DNA from 2 places in the Variovorax sp. LjRoot84 genome. Region 2 is predicted to be linked to the other one. Evidence: riboswitches for the same ligand, from Rfam matches in the RefSeq annotation. Region 2 holds a riboswitch; the other holds the start of a gene.
The links. Region 2 has a riboswitch for glycine ahead of ACSQ9I_RS03190 (D-amino acid dehydrogenase). Riboswitches for the same ligand answer to the same signal wherever they lie in the genome.
Positions count from the first base shown of each region.

Region 1: it holds a riboswitch for glycine, as region 2 does, so the genes downstream of both, gcvT (glycine cleavage system aminomethyltransferase GcvT) here and ACSQ9I_RS03190 (D-amino acid dehydrogenase) in region 2, are expected to answer to the same signal.

Region 1 covers NZ_CAXUTE020000001.1:2,260,687-2,268,262, reverse strand. The annotation lists gene ACSQ9I_RS11690 (anti-sigma factor) at 1-711, shown strand, start outside; gene ACSQ9I_RS11685 (TRAP transporter substrate-binding protein) at 925-1,899, shown strand; gene ACSQ9I_RS11680 (TRAP transporter small permease) at 1,976-2,488, shown strand; gene ACSQ9I_RS11675 (TRAP transporter large permease) at 2,485-3,777, shown strand; gene ACSQ9I_RS11670 (hypothetical protein) at 3,859-4,395, shown strand; gene ACSQ9I_RS11665 (hypothetical protein) at 4,528-5,436, shown strand; glycine riboswitch at 5,474-5,560, shown strand; glycine riboswitch at 5,581-5,698, shown strand; gene gcvT (glycine cleavage system aminomethyltransferase GcvT) at 5,710-6,906, shown strand; gene gcvH (glycine cleavage system protein GcvH) at 6,931-7,305, shown strand; gene gcvP (aminomethyl-transferring glycine dehydrogenase) at 7,319-7,576, shown strand, end outside.
Region 2 covers NZ_CAXUTE020000001.1:607,316-614,891, reverse strand. The annotation lists gene ACSQ9I_RS03195 (FAD-dependent oxidoreductase) at 1-884, shown strand, start outside; glycine riboswitch at 912-1,002, shown strand; glycine riboswitch at 1,018-1,123, shown strand; gene ACSQ9I_RS03190 (D-amino acid dehydrogenase) at 1,209-2,477, shown strand; gene ACSQ9I_RS03185 (LysR family transcriptional regulator) at 2,487-3,371, opposite strand; gene ACSQ9I_RS03180 (tripartite tricarboxylate transporter substrate binding protein) at 3,482-4,468, shown strand; gene ACSQ9I_RS03175 (M20 aminoacylase family protein) at 4,478-5,653, shown strand; gene ACSQ9I_RS03170 (FIST signal transduction protein) at 5,791-7,059, opposite strand; gene ACSQ9I_RS03165 (PhaM family polyhydroxyalkanoate granule multifunctional regulatory protein) at 7,094-7,576, opposite strand, start outside.

The sequences.
Region 1 (7,576 bases), 1.7 Mb from region 2:
TTGCTCGACGAGCTCGCGGCCGCCTATGTGCTGGGCACCCTGGCGGGCGGTGCGCGGCGGCGCTTCGAACGCCTGCAGCGCGACCGCAGCGACGTGCGCGGCCTGGTGGCGCAATGGGAAGAGCGGCTGGGGCGGCTGGCCCAGTCAGTGCCGCCGCAGCAGCCGTCGGCCGGACTCTGGCGCGCGATCGCGGCGCGCACGCAGCCTGCACCGGCGCGCTCGGGCTCGGTTTCGTCCTGGCTCAGGCCGGCCGGCTTCGGGCTGGGCGGCGTCGTTGCGGGCGTCATCGCTGCGAGCACCCTGTTCTTCGCAGCGCCGGGGCTTTTCGTGACGAGCGACCAGCTGGCCATGCGCTCGGGCGAGAGGCTGCCGCAAAGCTATGTGGGCGTGCTCACCGATGCGGCAGGCAACGGCAGGCTGCTGGTGAGCTCGCTGCGCCATGGCAGGACGCTGACCCTCAAGGTGCTGGGGCCGATCGCTTCCCTGGCCGAGGGAGAGCGCCTGGTGCTGTGGGCTGTGCCGGCGGAAGGGCCCGCGTTTGCAATGGGGGTGGTGCCGGCGAGCGGGACGGCGGTGTCCCTGCTGTCCGATACCTCGGAGAAGCTTCTTTCCAAGGTGTCGCGCTTGATCGTGACGCGGGAGACCGCTTCGGCGCCTGCGATGCCCAGCGCTGCGGTTGTTTTGAGTGGGAACTGCGCCAAGCTGTGGTGAGGTTCTTTGATTTGTGCTTTGCGCTTGATCTAAGGCCGGAGCCGGACCTTCAAAGGCCCAGTGCCCTCACCCCCACCCTCTCCCGGAGGGAGAGGGAGCAACAGTCATCGCCGGCACGCAACTGCGTCCGTGAAACTCCCGACGTGATGAAGCCTCCCATTGATGCATAGTCATACGTTTGCAACACGTCCACGCTCACAGGAGACTCCCCCCATGAAGTTGAACCGACTGGCCGCCGGCCTCGTCGTCGGCCTCGGTATGGCTTGCGCCGCATTTGCGCAGACCACCACGCTCAAGATCGGCTACGCGACCACCAAGGAATCGCACTACGGCGTCGGCTCCACCACTTTCTGCGACGAGGTCGAAAAAGGCACGCAAGGCCGCTACAAGTGCCAGCAGTTCCCCAACTCGGCACTCGGCGGCGAACGCGAGCAGATCGAGGCCGTGCAGCTGGGCACGCAGGACCTGGTCAACACCTCCACCGGCCCGGTCGGCAACTTCGTGCCCGAGGTCAAGATCGTCGACATCCCCTTCCTGTTCCGCGACTACGAGCACGCGCGCAAGGTGATGGACGGCCCGATCGGCCAGGACATCCTGGCCAAGTTCCCGAGCAAGGGCATCATCGCGCTGGCCTGGACCGAGAACGGCTTCCGCCACATGACCAACAGCAAGCGCGACATCGTGAAGCCGCAGGACGCCGCGGGCCTCAAGATGCGCACGATGGAGAACAAGGTGCACATGGACGGCTACCGCACCTTCGGCATCCTGCCGACGCCGATGGCCTTCCCCGAACTGTTCGGCGCGCTGCAGCAGGGCACGGTCGACGGCCAGGAGAACCCGATTCCCGTGATCCTGTCCTCCAAGTTCGCGCAGGTGCAGAAGCATCTCTCGCTGACCGGCCATGTCTACTCGCCGGCACTGCTGCTGCTATCGCCCAAGGTCTGGAACAAGCTGTCGGATGCCGACAAGAAGGTCTTCGTCGAAGCCGCCAGGAAGGCCGGCGCGGCGCAGCGCAAGAAGGTCAACGACGACGAGAACAGCGGCATCGCCCAGCTCGAGAAGGACGGCATGAAGGTCGTGCGCACCGTCGACGGTGCCGCCTTCCGCGAAGCGCTGAAGCCGGCCTACACCGGCTATGCCAAGGAATTCGGCGCCGACAACATCAAGAAGATCAGCGACGTCAAGTAGCGCGGCAACGCGCGTGCCGCGTTGCGGCACTCCCGCCCGGTGAACCCGCAGTGGCACCGGGCGGTTTTGTTTTGATATGAAAACCTTCGAACACTACTTTCTGGCCGCGAACCGCTGGGCGCTGATTCTGCTGCTCGCATCGATGTCGGTCATCATCTTCATCAACGTGGGGATGCGTTACCTCACGAGCAATTCGCTCGAATGGGCCGAAGAGGTTTCGCGCCACATGATGATCTGGCTCACCTTCCTCGGCGCCGGCCCGGTGCTGCGCTACGGCGGCCACATCGCGGTCGAGAACCTGCAGGACGCGCTGCCGCCCAGGGGCGCGGTCGCGGTCCGCGCCGTGGTCGCGGCGCTGCTCTTCGCCTTCTTCGGTTTCATGGTCTGGTACGGCTGGCTCTACATGGAGCGCACCATGTTCCAGCTGACCGCCGTCACGCAGATTCCCTTTGCCTACATCTACAGCGCGATGCCGATCGGCGGCGTGCTGCTCATCGTCCACTGGCTTTTGATCGTGCGCGGCTACGTGCAAAAGCGCGAGTTCGCGTCCGACGCGCACTTCGATGCGACCGCGAGCGCCTCGCTATGAACGCCAGCATCATCCTGATCCTGTCGGCCTGCCTGTTCCTCGCGATCGGCGTGCCCGTGGCCTTCGCGCTGGGCCTGGCCACGGCCGCGACGCTGATCCTCGCCGAGTCCTATCCGCTGATGGTGCTGCTGAAGGAAACCTTCACCGGCATCGACAGCTTCCCGCTGATGGCGGTGCCCTTCTTCATCCTGGCGGCCGAACTCATGAGCGGCGGCTCGCTGACCGAGGTGCTGCTGCGCTTCGCGGGCCAGTTCGTCGGCCACCGGCGCGGCGGGCTCGGCTACACCAACGTGGTCTCGCTCACCTTCTTCTCGGGCATCTCGGGCTCGGCGCTGGCCGATGCCGCGGGGCCGGGCTCGATGCTCATCAGGATGATGGAGAAGGCCGGCTACCACCGCTCCTACGCGGCGGCGCTGACGGCCTCGACCGCGATCGTCGGCCCGATCATTCCGCCCTCGATCATCATGATCATCTACGCGCTGCAGGACGACAGCGTGTCGGTCGGCAGCCTGTTCGTGGCCGGCCTCGTTCCCGGCCTGCTGATCGCGGTCGCGATGTGCGTGGTGAACTTCTACGTTTCCAAGCAGCGCAACTACCGCGGCGACGGCGGCATGCCGCCCTGGCGCGAAGTGCTGCTGACCACCTGGAAAGCCATCCCCGCCATCCTGCTGCCGGTGGTGATCCTCGGCGGCATGCGCGCCGGCTGGTTCACGCCCACCGAGGCCTCGGTGGTGGCGGTGTTCTATGCGCTGGTGTGCGGCAAGTTCGTCTACCGCACGCTCGAATGGAAGGCGCTGCCGGACATCCTCGCGCGCTCGGCGCTGCTGTCGGCCTCGGTGCTGATCATCATCGGGCTGTCGGCCTCCTTCGCCTGGATCCTGACCATCGAAGGCGTTCCCCAGTCCCTGGCCGAATGGCTGGTCAGCATGCAGCTCTCGCCGTGGATGTTCCTGATCATCGTGAACGTCTTCCTGCTGCTCTTCGGCATCTTCATCGAGCCCTTGCCCGGCGTGATGGTGCTGGCACCCATCCTCGCGCCGGTGGCCATCAAGCTCGGCATCGACCCGGTCCACTTCGCGATGATCGTGATCTACAACCTCACGCTCGGCATGATCACGCCGCCGGTAGGCGGCCTGCTGTTCGTGACCTGCAACGTCTCGAAGGTGCCGATGTCGCAGCTGGTGCGCGAGCTCGTGCCCTTCCTGTGGGCGCACGCGGCCGTGCTGCTGGTGCTGACCTTCGTTCCGGCGCTCAGCACCTGGCTGCCGCGTTTGTGGGGCTTCAAATAGCGGCAGCGGCCCGGTCATTCACGAGGATGTCATGCGGATCCCCGATGCTGCGGCGCTCGACCCCGAACGCCCGAGCATCCCATGTTCCTCATCAAGACCGAGAAAGCGCGCCAAGAACTCCAGCCGGGCCGCCGCACGCTGGGCCAGCGCGAGCGCGCCCTGCTGCTGATGGCCGACGGCCAGCGCTCGGTCACCGACTTCGGCCAGCTCTTCGGCAGCCGCGACGAGGCCGGCCGCGTGGCGCTGCACCTGGTGCAGGAGGGCTATCTGCATCGTTCGCAACCCGCTACGCCCGCCGTGGCGCCGCCGGTGCAGGCAGCTCCGGCGTCCGACGCGAGCCCCGAGCCGCCGGTCGCGGCGGATGTCTTCGACGGCAAGCGTTCGCTCGCCACCACGCGGATGTTCCTGTTCGACCTGTGCGAGCGCATGTTCGTCAGGCGCGATCCGATCCTGGCCGGGCAGTTCCGCGAGCTGCTGCGCGAAGCGCGCGACCGGGAGTCGATGCTGGCCGCCGCATCCGCCATGCTCGGCGAGATCGAGAAGCTCGCGGGTGCCGAGCGCGCCACGTCGATCCGCGAACGCATCGACAAGCTGCTGCCGCCCCAGCTCGTGCATTGAAACCGGCCCCGACGGCCGCCATGGCCGCATCCGGGCAAACTCGGCGTCTCCGCTGACAAGACGAGGAGGGATACTCGTCGCGTCGCGCCCATCCGGCGCCCCAACCCTCCCTTCTTTTTTCTGTCAACAGGCATGACGAACTACGGTTTTGTTCATCTGGAGTACGGGAGTCAGCATCGTGATCATTCGGTCCAGGTGCTGACCAAGCTGCGAAGGCAGTTGGCCGGCGAGAGCGATCGTGTCGTTCTCGCGATCGTCGACAACGCCAGGTCCACCGGAGGCGAAGCATTGCGCAATGCGGAATTCGAGGAGGGCTTCGTCATCGCAGGCGACAACTCCAACCGCGAATTCACTGGGTGGGACCAAGGAGTCGCAGCCATTCTTGCCCGCAGCGGCGAGCCCGACGTGTGGATCTTTTCGAACGACACCGTCGCGCGAAACCACGGATGGAGCGAACGCAGGGTGGCCGGCTTCGGCGGTGAAATCAAGAGGCTGGGGCTGCACCCGGGCCCGTGGCTCTTCGGCGAGATCAACGATTTTCCGCGCTCGACGATGACGCCGCTCGGTCCCCTGCTCGAATGGGTTTCGACCTACTGCTTCGCGATGAACGGCAACCTGCGCCGCCAGCTCGGTGCGCTTTCGCCGGGCAACGAATTCCTGGATTCGCTGGTCTACGACCGCTTCGAACCCGAGCACCGTCTGTTTCGCGACAGCGTCGACGAGGCCTATGTCGAATTCGTGTCAGCCTGGCTGATCAAGGACGAGAGCGATCCGTCCAGGCAGCGCAGATTCAAGTGGTCCCACGAATGGCACAAGGCCAGAGCGCTCTCGCCGGAGAACTTCGACGACCTGCGCATGAAGGCGCGCTGCGTTCTCTCGGAGAGCATGCTCAGCGTGCGCGCCCGGCAGCTGGGCGCCGACATCCGCTCGCCCTACGACGCGCGCAATGCCAGAGCGCACATTCGCAGCTCCCTGCAGCTCGTCGCCGACAAGCTGTGGGAGAAGTTTCTGCTCAGGCGGCTGCGCCTGGAGCGCTCCTGAGCGGCCAGGACCGGGCTCATCCCTTACACTCGGGCAGGTCAGGAGAGAGCCTCGCAGCGCGGGGCCGCCGAAGGCGCAGGTCCCCTCGAAAAACGGGCCCGAACGCTCAGGCAAAAGGACTGACGAAGCGCCCCATTTTCCGGGCGTTTCCTTGCTGGAGAGAGGCGGCGCATCGCGTTTTTTGTTCGCAGTGCCGTCCACCGAAGGAGCAAACCCCGATCGTGGGGCGAATCTCTCAGGTAAAGCGGACAGCAGGGGTGGCCCATGGCAAGAATGTCATGGATCTGGACTGCCCCTTTGGAGAGTGCCTTGGCCTCCGCATCCGACGATCTGCAAAAGACCCCGCTCTACGACCTGCACCTGGAGCTCGGCGCCCGCATGGTGCCCTTCGCGGGCTATGTGATGCCGGTGCAGTACCCCGCCGGCCTGATGGCCGAGCACAAGCACACGCGCGAGGCCGCCGGCCTGTTCGACATCTCCCACATGGGCCAGCTGCGCCTGGCTGGACCCGATGCCGCCGCCGCGTTCGAGAGCCTGATGCCGGTCGACGTGATCGGCCTGGCGCCGGGCAAGCAGCGCTACGGCCTGCTCTTGAACGACGAAGGCGGCATCCTCGACGACCTGATGTTCTTCAACGAAGGCCACGACTCGCTGTTCGTGATCGTCAATGGCGCCTGCAAGGTGGCCGACATCGCGCACATCCAGGCCAGGATCGGCGCGCGCTGCCAGGTGCTGCCGATGCCCGACCACGCCCTGCTGGCGCTGCAGGGCCCGCAGGCCGTGACCGCGCTGGCCCGGCTCGCGCCCGGCATCGAGCGCTTCGTCTTCATGACCGGCGGCGCGGTGCAGATCGGCGGCATCGCGGCCTTTGCCACGCGCAGCGGCTACACGGGCGAGGACGGTTTCGAGATCTCGGTGGCCGCCAAGGATGCCGAAGCGCTCGCGCGGCTGCTGCTCGCCCAGCCCGAGGTCAAGCCCGTCGGCCTGGGTGCGCGCAATTCGCTGCGGCTCGAAGCGGGCCTGTGCCTCTACGGCAACGACATCGACGAGACCACCACGCCGGTCGAAGCCTCGCTCAATTGGGCGATCCAGAAGGTGCGGCGCACCGGCGGTGCGCGCGAAGGCGGCTTTCCGGGCGCGGCCAAGGTGCTGGCGCAACTCACGGCGGCCAATGGCGTCGCAGGCCACCTGGACCACCACACGCTCAAGCGCAAGCGCGTCGGCCTGGTGGCGCTGGAGCGCGTGCCGGTGCGCGATGGCACGCTGCTCGAATCCTTCGAGGGCGCGCCCATCGGCCAGGTGACCAGCGGCCTGCTCGGCCCCACGGTCGACCGGCCAGTCGCGATGGCGTACGTCGCGCTCGCCTATGCCGAGCCCGGCACCCGCATCCAGGCCATCGTGCGCGGCAAGCCGGTGCCGATGGAGGTGAGCACCATGCCCTTCGTGCCGCAGCACTACTACCGCGGTTGAATTCTTTTCTTCAAGGAGCCTTTCATGAGCATCAAGTACACCAGGGACCACGAGTGGGTCCAGGCGGTCGGCGACGGCGTCGCCACCGTCGGCATCACCGTTCATGCGCAGGATGCGCTGGGCGACGTGGTCTTCGTCGACCTGCCGGAAGTCGGCAAGAGCTACAGCCAGGGCGATGTCGCCGGCGTGGTCGAGTCGGTCAAGGCGGCGGCCGACGTGTTCATGCCCATCACGGGCGAGATCACCGAAGTCAACGAGGCGCTGCGCGCCGACCCTTCGCTGGCCAACAGCGCGCCCGAAGCGGGCGGCTGGTTCTTCAAGATGAAGATCAGCGACGCCTCGCAGCTCGATGCACTGCTCGACGCCACCACCTATCAAAAGTTCGCCGACGAAAACTGAACCGAACACGCCAATGCCGAAGTCTTCCCTGCCCTCCCTCAGCGAACTCGAGAACGCCGAGGAATTCATCGCCCGCCATATCGGCATCGAGGCCGATGACGAAGCGCGCATGCTCGCCGCCGTCGGCTCGACCACCCGCGCCGAGCTGATCGACGGCATCGTGCCGCCGGCCATCCGCCGCACGAAGCCGATGCGCCTGCCCGCCTCGGTGACGGAGGCCGACGCGCTGGCCGAGCTGAAGGCCATTGCGGCGAAGAACAAGGTGGCGAAG
Region 2 (7,576 bases):
GCCAGCGCAACCCGGGCCTGCTGAGCATCTACACCGATGCCGACGCCTTCAACGCCCGGCTGGCGCGCGCCTCTCATTGGAAAGATCTGGGATGCGAGGAGCGCCTGGTCTCCGCCGAAGAGGCGCTGCGCATCGAGCCGGCCCTGCAGGCCCTGCGCGGCGAGCTCGCCGGCGCAGCCTATTCGCTCGACGATCCGGCGGCGCGCGACCCGGCCCAGTTCGCGGCCAGCATGGTGTTCCTGTGCCGCGCGGCCGGCGTGCGCTTCCTGACCCAGCACACGGTGATCTCCCTGGAGGAGCGCGCAGGCCGCATCGACCATGTCGAGCTGCTCGATGCCGATGGCCAGCCCGTCGTCCTGCGCGGCCAGGCCTATGTGCTGGCGCTCGGCATCTCCAGCGCGATGCACGCCGAAAAGCTGAAGATCGCCATGCCTTTTCGCTTCCTGCGCGAATACATCGTCACGATCCCTCTCAAGGACGCGACTCGCGCACCGCGCGTCGCGCTGCGCGACCGGCAGGGCAAGCTGGGCATCCGGCGCATCGAAACGCCGGGCAGCGACTGCCTGCGGGTCTCCGCCACGGTACGCGCCAGCTTCGACGAAGAGAGCGAGCCCGATTCGGACCGCGTCGACGCCATCCTGCGCCGCATCGAAACGCTGCTGCCCGGCGCGGCCGACACGGCGCATGCCTCCCTCGAAACGGTCGTGCATGCCGTCAGCCGGGACGGGCTGCCGATGATCGGCAAGACCCGCCTGTTCAACCTGTTCCTCAATGTCGCGCCGGGCGCGCGCGGCTGGATCAACGCCTGCGGCGCCGGCAAGTCGATTGCCCGGATCGTGAGCGGCCTCAGGCCCGAGCTCGAGTTCGCCTTCAGAAATCCGTAGCCGCGCGCGTCCCCGCCGCCTTACAATTGCTGCACTGCAGGAGAGCGGGCCGCGGGAAGCGGCTCCACCGAAGGCGCAAACTCCCATAAACGCTCAGGTCGGCTCACGAGATGAGCCTGTACTGCATCAACTGTCAAAGCCGTCTGGAGAGCCATCACGCCATGTGATGCACCGAAGGAGCAAACCTGCTGCGGGCGCAGCGGGTGAATCTCTCAGGTACCGAGGACAGGGGGAGCGGCAACTTGGACGCATGGTCCGGTTGCTTTCTTTTTCGAGCTTCCGTTTCCGTTGCGTTCAAGCGCTGCAACCTCAAAGGTTCTCGAAATGCGCGTGATCGTTCTCGGCGCCGGCCTGCTCGGCGTGACCTCGGCTTACTACCTCCAGCAACTCGGCCACGAAGTGACCGTGATCGACCGGCAGGCCACACCGGCTGCCGAAACCAGCTTCGCCAACGGCGGCCAGATCTCGGTCAGCCATGCCGAACCCTGGGCCAACCCGAGCGCGCCGCTCAAGGTGCTGCAATGGCTCGGCAAGGAAGATGCACCGCTCCTCTTTCGCATCCGCGCCGACATGCGCCAGTGGCTCTGGGGCCTGCAGTTCCTGCGCGAATGCACGCCGGCGCGCACGCGCCACAACATCGAGCAGATCGTGCGCCTGGGCACCTACAGCCGCGACACGCTGCAGCAGCTGCGCCGCGACACCGGTCTCAGCTACGACCAGCGCACCCAGGGCATCCTGCACTTCTATACGACACAGAAGGAATTCGACGGCGCGCTGAAGCCGGCCGAGCAGATGCGCGCACTGGGCTGCGAGCGCCAGGTGATCTCGGCCGACGAGGCGGTGAAGATCGAGCCCGCGCTAGCCCACATCCGGCCCCGGTTGGCCGGCGCCACCTACACGGCCGAAGACGAATCTGGCGATGCCAACCGCTTCGCGCGCGAACTGGTCGCACTGGCCTCTGCGGCCGGCGTGAACTTCCTCATGAGCCACACCGTGACCGCGCTGCGCGAAGCAGGCGGCAGCATCGACCACGTGGAAGCGACAGACAACGAAGGCCGCTTCCAGCGCATCCGCGGCGACGCCTTCGTGCTGGCGATGGGCTCGCTGAGCCCGCTCTACGCGACGCCGCTGGGCATCCGGCTGCCGATCTACCCGGCCAAGGGCTACTCGGTCACGCTGCCGGTGAAGGATGCCTCGAAGGCGCACCAGGTCTCTTTGACCGACGACGAGTACAAGCTGGTGTTCTCGCGCTACACCTCGGCCACCGGCGACCGCCTGCGCATCGCCGGCACGGCCGAACTCAACGGCTACGACCGCGACCTGAACCGCGTGCGCTGCGAGGCCATCGTGCGGCGCGTCGAAGAGCTGTTCCCTGGCGCCGGCGACAGCACGCAAGCCCAGTTCTGGACCGGACTGCGGCCGGCGACGCCCAGCAACGTGCCGCTGATCGGCAAAACGAAGCTGCCGAACCTGTTCCTCAACACCGGCCACGGCACGCTGGGCTGGACCCACGCCTGCGGCTCGGGCAAATCGATCGCGCGCATCGTGAGCGGCCTCAAGCCCGAGGTCGACTTCGCTTTCGCCACCTCCTAGGTCTCAGTCTCAGTCGCGCAGCAACTCCTGCATCAGCTCGCGCAGGATCGGCAGCGCCGGCGCCTCGGTGCGCCGGCGCAAGGTCACGAGGCCGAAACGCGCGACGCCATTCAGCTCGGGTTTCATCTTCAGCTCGACCAGGTCTGGCGCCGCCGCGCGAATGGCCAGCAGCACGGCGTCGCTCCGGCGCACCACCTCCACCAGGCTCGGGACTTCCTCGCACTGCAGCGTCACGCAGAGTGCCGGGTGCGCCTCGGGTCCATAGGCTTCGACCAAGGTGCGCGCCACCTCGTCGCTCAGCGGCGTGGAGGCTACGGGATAGCGCTGGACCGCCTCGAAGCTCACCGCGCTGCGAAGCCGCGCGAGCGGATGGCCGCGGCGGCACATGAAGACGCCGCGCATTTCGTGCAGCGCGCTCAGCTCCAGGTCGGCCGCGGGCTTCAGCGAACGCGCATCGACCACCAGCGCATCGAGCGTGCGCGCGCGCAGCGCCTGCGCCAGCAAATCGGTGCCGCCGCGCGACACGACCACGCGCATCTTCGGATGGCGGGTCGCCATGCGCATCAGAAAAGGCGTCATCAGCATCGCGCCGGGACCCGAGCCCATGCCGATGCGGATCACGCCGCCCTGCCCCTCGCGCATTAGCCGGCCGCTGTCGCGCAACTCGTCGGCCTCGAACACCAGCTGGCGCGCGCGGTTCAGCACTTCGCGCCCGAAAGCGGTGAGTTCGTTGCGGCGTCCGACCCGGTCGAACAGCGGCATACCCAGTTCGTCCTCGAGCGCGCGGATGCTGCGGCTCAACGCCGGCTGGGTCAGGTGCTGGGCCTGTGCGGCCTTGCTGAAGGAGCCGCTCTTTGCGAGCGAGATCAGATGCCTTAGTTGAACCAGCGTCATCGTGGGTGCCCGGCAAAGTAGTGCATCGAAGTCATGCTAATGCAGACAACAATGCATTGGACGTTCGGATTGACGACTCCTACGATTCGCTCGCATCCACCGGAGCCCCGATGAAACCGTTGTCCCGACCTTCGCGCACCCTACTTCTTGCCGGCCTCATGCTCGCCGCAAGCACGGCCTTCGCGCAGACCTATCCAACGAAGCCCGTCAGCCTGATGGTTCCCTACCCGGCCGGAGGGCCCTCCGACGCCGCCGCGCGCATCTTCACCGTGCCGCTGGGCAAGGAACTGGGCCAGCAGGTCGTGGTGGAGAACCTCGGTGGCGTCAGCGGCGCGATGGCTGCGCAGAAGGTGCTGGCGGCGCCCGCCGACGGCTACTACATCTTCCAGGGCTCGCCGAACGAGGTGATCCTCTCGCCGCTGGCCAATGCGGCCGTCAAGCTCAAGGCCGAGGACTTCCGCCTCGTGCATCCGGTGACCGACGCCGTGATGGTCTTCGTCGCGCGCAAGGACCTGCCGGCCAACACCGTCGACGAGCTGATCGCGCTGGCGCGCAAGTCCGGCGACGCGCCGCTGAGCTACGGCAGCGTGGGCGTCGGATCGCTCTATCACCTGATCCTCGAGAGCGTGCAGCAGCAGGCCGGCATCAAGCTCATGCATGCGCCGTACAAGGGCAACGCACCGCTCCTGCAGGACATCGGCGGCGGCCAGGTGGACTTCGCGGTGCTGGTCTACAGCGCGGCCATGGGCGCGCTGGCCGAGCAGGGCCGGCTCAAGGTGATCGGCCAGCTTGGCGCGCAGCGCTCCGAGCTGCTCAAGAACGTGCCGGCCGTGAGCGAAGGCAAGGAGCTGAAGAACTTCTCCTACAAGATCTGGAGCGGCTTCATGGTGCCGAAGAACACGCCGGAAGAAGTGGTGCAGCGCCTGCACAAGGCGATCGGCGCGACCCTGAAGGACCCGACCGTGCGCGCCCAGCTCGCGGCCCAGACGCAGGTGGCTTCGGCGCCGATGTCGCTGGCCGAATCGGCGAAGTTCTTCGAGGCCGAAACGGCCCGCTACCGCAGCATCGCCAAGTCGATCAACCTGCAGCCGCAGTAAGCTGGCCTCATGAGCACACTCCTCGAACAATTGCACGCGCAGGCCGGCGAATTCATCGGCCTCAGGCGCGACATCCACCACCATCCCGAACTGGCCTTCGACGAGCACCGCACCTCGGCGCTGGTCGCCGCGAAGCTGGAGAGCTGGGGCTACGCGGTCGAGCGCGGCCTCGGCGGCACCGGCGTGGTGGGCCGGCTGGTGCGCGGCAAGGGCAAGCGCCGGCTCGGCCTTCGCGCCGACATGGATGCGCTGCCGATCGACGAAGCCACCGGCCTCGCCTACGCGAGCAGCCACGCCGGCGTGATGCATGCCTGCGGCCACGACGGTCACACGGCCATGCTGCTGGCCGCCGCACACCATCTCGCCGAACGCGGCCGCTTCGACGGCACGCTGAACCTGATCTTCCAGCCGGCCGAGGAAGGCGGCGGCGGCGCGCTGCGGATGATGGAGGACGGCCTGTTCGACAAGTACCCGTGCGACGCGATCTTCGCGATGCACAACATGCCGGGCCTGCCGCAAGGCCGGCTGGCGCTGCGCGAAGGCCCGGCGATGGCCTCGTCGGACTACGCCACCGTCACGCTCGCCGGCATCGGCGGCCATGGCGCGATGCCGCACCGCACCGCCGACCCTATCGTCGCCGCGGCCAGCATCGTGATGGCGCTGCAGACCGTGGTGTCGCGCAACATCGACCCGCTGCAGATGGCCGTGGTCACGGTGGGCGCCATCCATGCCGGAAAGGCCAACAACGTGATCCCGCAGAGCGCCGTGCTGGAGATCAGCGTGCGCGCGCTCGACCGCGAGGTGCGCGGCAGGCTCGAAGAGCGCATCAAGGCGCTCGTCGCGGCACAGGCAGAGAGCTTCGGCGTCAAGGCGCAGATCGACTGGCGGCCCGGCTATGCGGTGCTGGTCAACACCCCCGAGGAAACCGCCTTCGCGCGCGAAGTGGCGCTCGAACTGCTCGGCCCGGAGCGCGTCACGCTGCAGGCGCCGGCGCTGCCCGGCAGCGAGGACTTCGCCTTCATGCTCGAGCGCGTGCCCGGCAGTTATCTGCTGATCGGCAATGGCGAGGGCGACAGCCACGGCGCCTGCATGGTGCACAACCCCGGCTACGACTTCAACGACGACAACGTCGCCATCGGCTCCGCATACTGGGTGCTTCTGACCGAACGCTTCCTGCGGGATTGAACTCACCCCCAGGCTCCCCCACTTCGTATGGTCCGCCAACCCCCTCTCCGGGGGCAACACCGGCGGCCCGGCAAAGCCGGTTCCGCGGTGTTCCCCGCCGGACTCTCGCGCTTTCGCGCACGCAGGGCAGTGAGTTTTCAGTCGTCCGCGGTGAACACGGTCAGCACGCCGGTGTAGCCGTAGAGGTGATGGCGTGCGATCTCGCCGGCGGCGAAGAAGCCGACCAGCGGCACGTCGCCGAGCGCATGGCGCACGATCTGCAGCTCGGCCCCGGGCGCACCGAAATGCGGGCCGCCGCGGCCCGAGCAGCTCACGTACACGGCGCCGGCGATGCGGCGCGCCGGATGGGGCGCGGCCTCGGCTTCGCCGGCCGCGACGGCGCGTGCGGTCGCGAGCGTCTGCTCCTGGGGCTCGAGTTCTTCGCGGACCTCGGCGCACACGCGCATCAGGTCGGCGCGCGCGGCCTGCGCATTGCGGCGGCAGAAGGTCATGCGCATGCCGGCTTCGGCCGTGTCGGCGATCGCGACGCCGCGACGCGTGGGGTCGAGGCCGATGATGTGGCGCACCAGCACGTCGGCGCCGAGGTCGCCGGTGCGACGGATGCTGTCGCTGCCGGCATCGACCAGGCCGACCAGCGTGGCGCGCACGGCATCGATCGCCTCCTGCGGCGCCTCCAGCGAAACGCCGAGCTCGGCCAGCAGCACGTCGAGCGCCGGCTCGCCGTCGAGCCGCAGCAGCAGGTTGCCGTCGGCTTCGGTGATCACGCGCTCGCGCGACACAGGCTGGCAGCCCTGGGTAACCCTGGACACCACACGCACGCCCTCGCCGAACACTACGCCCGAAAGCCCGCCCGAGAACACGCCGCCCGCGGCGCCGTGGCCGCGAATATTGCCGTTGCCGCCGATGGCGAACTGCAGCGATCCGGCGCGGCCCGAGGAGAGGCCGCCGAACAGGTAGCCGGTGTCGGTGCGGCCCGCCATCTCGGCGATCAGCTCGGCGAGTTCGGGCGTGGCCGGGTCGGCATGCACGAGCGCCGTGTGCGCCGCGAAGCCGCTCATCTCGGTGCTGGCGAGCGGCGCCACGCCCGAGAACACGCGGTATTGGTCGCTCGGGAGCTGGCACAGCATCACGCTGAGTGCCGGCTCGTCGAAGTACTCGGCGTTGTTGGCCGAGACGCCGATGCCCACGGTGCCCGACCAGTCGGTGATCTCGGGCAACTCGGCGCCGAGGTGGTCGAGGATCTCCTGCGCATCCTCGGCGTAGTGGTCGGTGATGTAGAGCAGGCCCAGCGTGGGCGAACGTGCGTAGTCGGGCAACGCCATCTGCGCCCGCAATTGGGCCAGCACGAGCCCGGCCGCCATGCGCCATTGCGGATGGGTGGCGTGACCGGAGGGAAACAGCTTCATGGACTCGGCTCTCTGGCGTGGTTCGGTGTGGGGATCAGCGTCCGCGCGCTCGCTTGCGCGCCGGCGCCGTGGATTTCTTGGCCGCGCCGGGCGCAGCCGGCGCCTTCTCCTTCTTCGTGGCGGCCGCGGCCGTCTTGCGTGCCGGCTTCTTGCCCGATGCGGTGCCCATCGCATTGCCGACCGCATCGGCCAGCGGCTTGGCCATGTCCGGCATTTTCAGCTGGGACGCGTCCTGCAGGGCCGAACTGGCGATCTGCTGGAACTGCTGCGTGAGCGCGCCCCACCATTGCAGCGGGTCGACCACGCCGGCGGATGCGTCCGACGATGCGACGGCAGTCGCCGAGGTCTTGCCGCGCCCGTTGCCCCGGGCTGCCGCGACCGGCGTCTCGATGTCTTCGGGTTCGTCTTCCGGCTCGTCCTCCGGTTCCGGCACAGGCGGCGCAGCCGGCGGTGCAGCGCGCGGCGCCGGCGCGGCGACAGGTGCCGTCGCTTGCCGCGTGAACGCGTTGGCCAGATC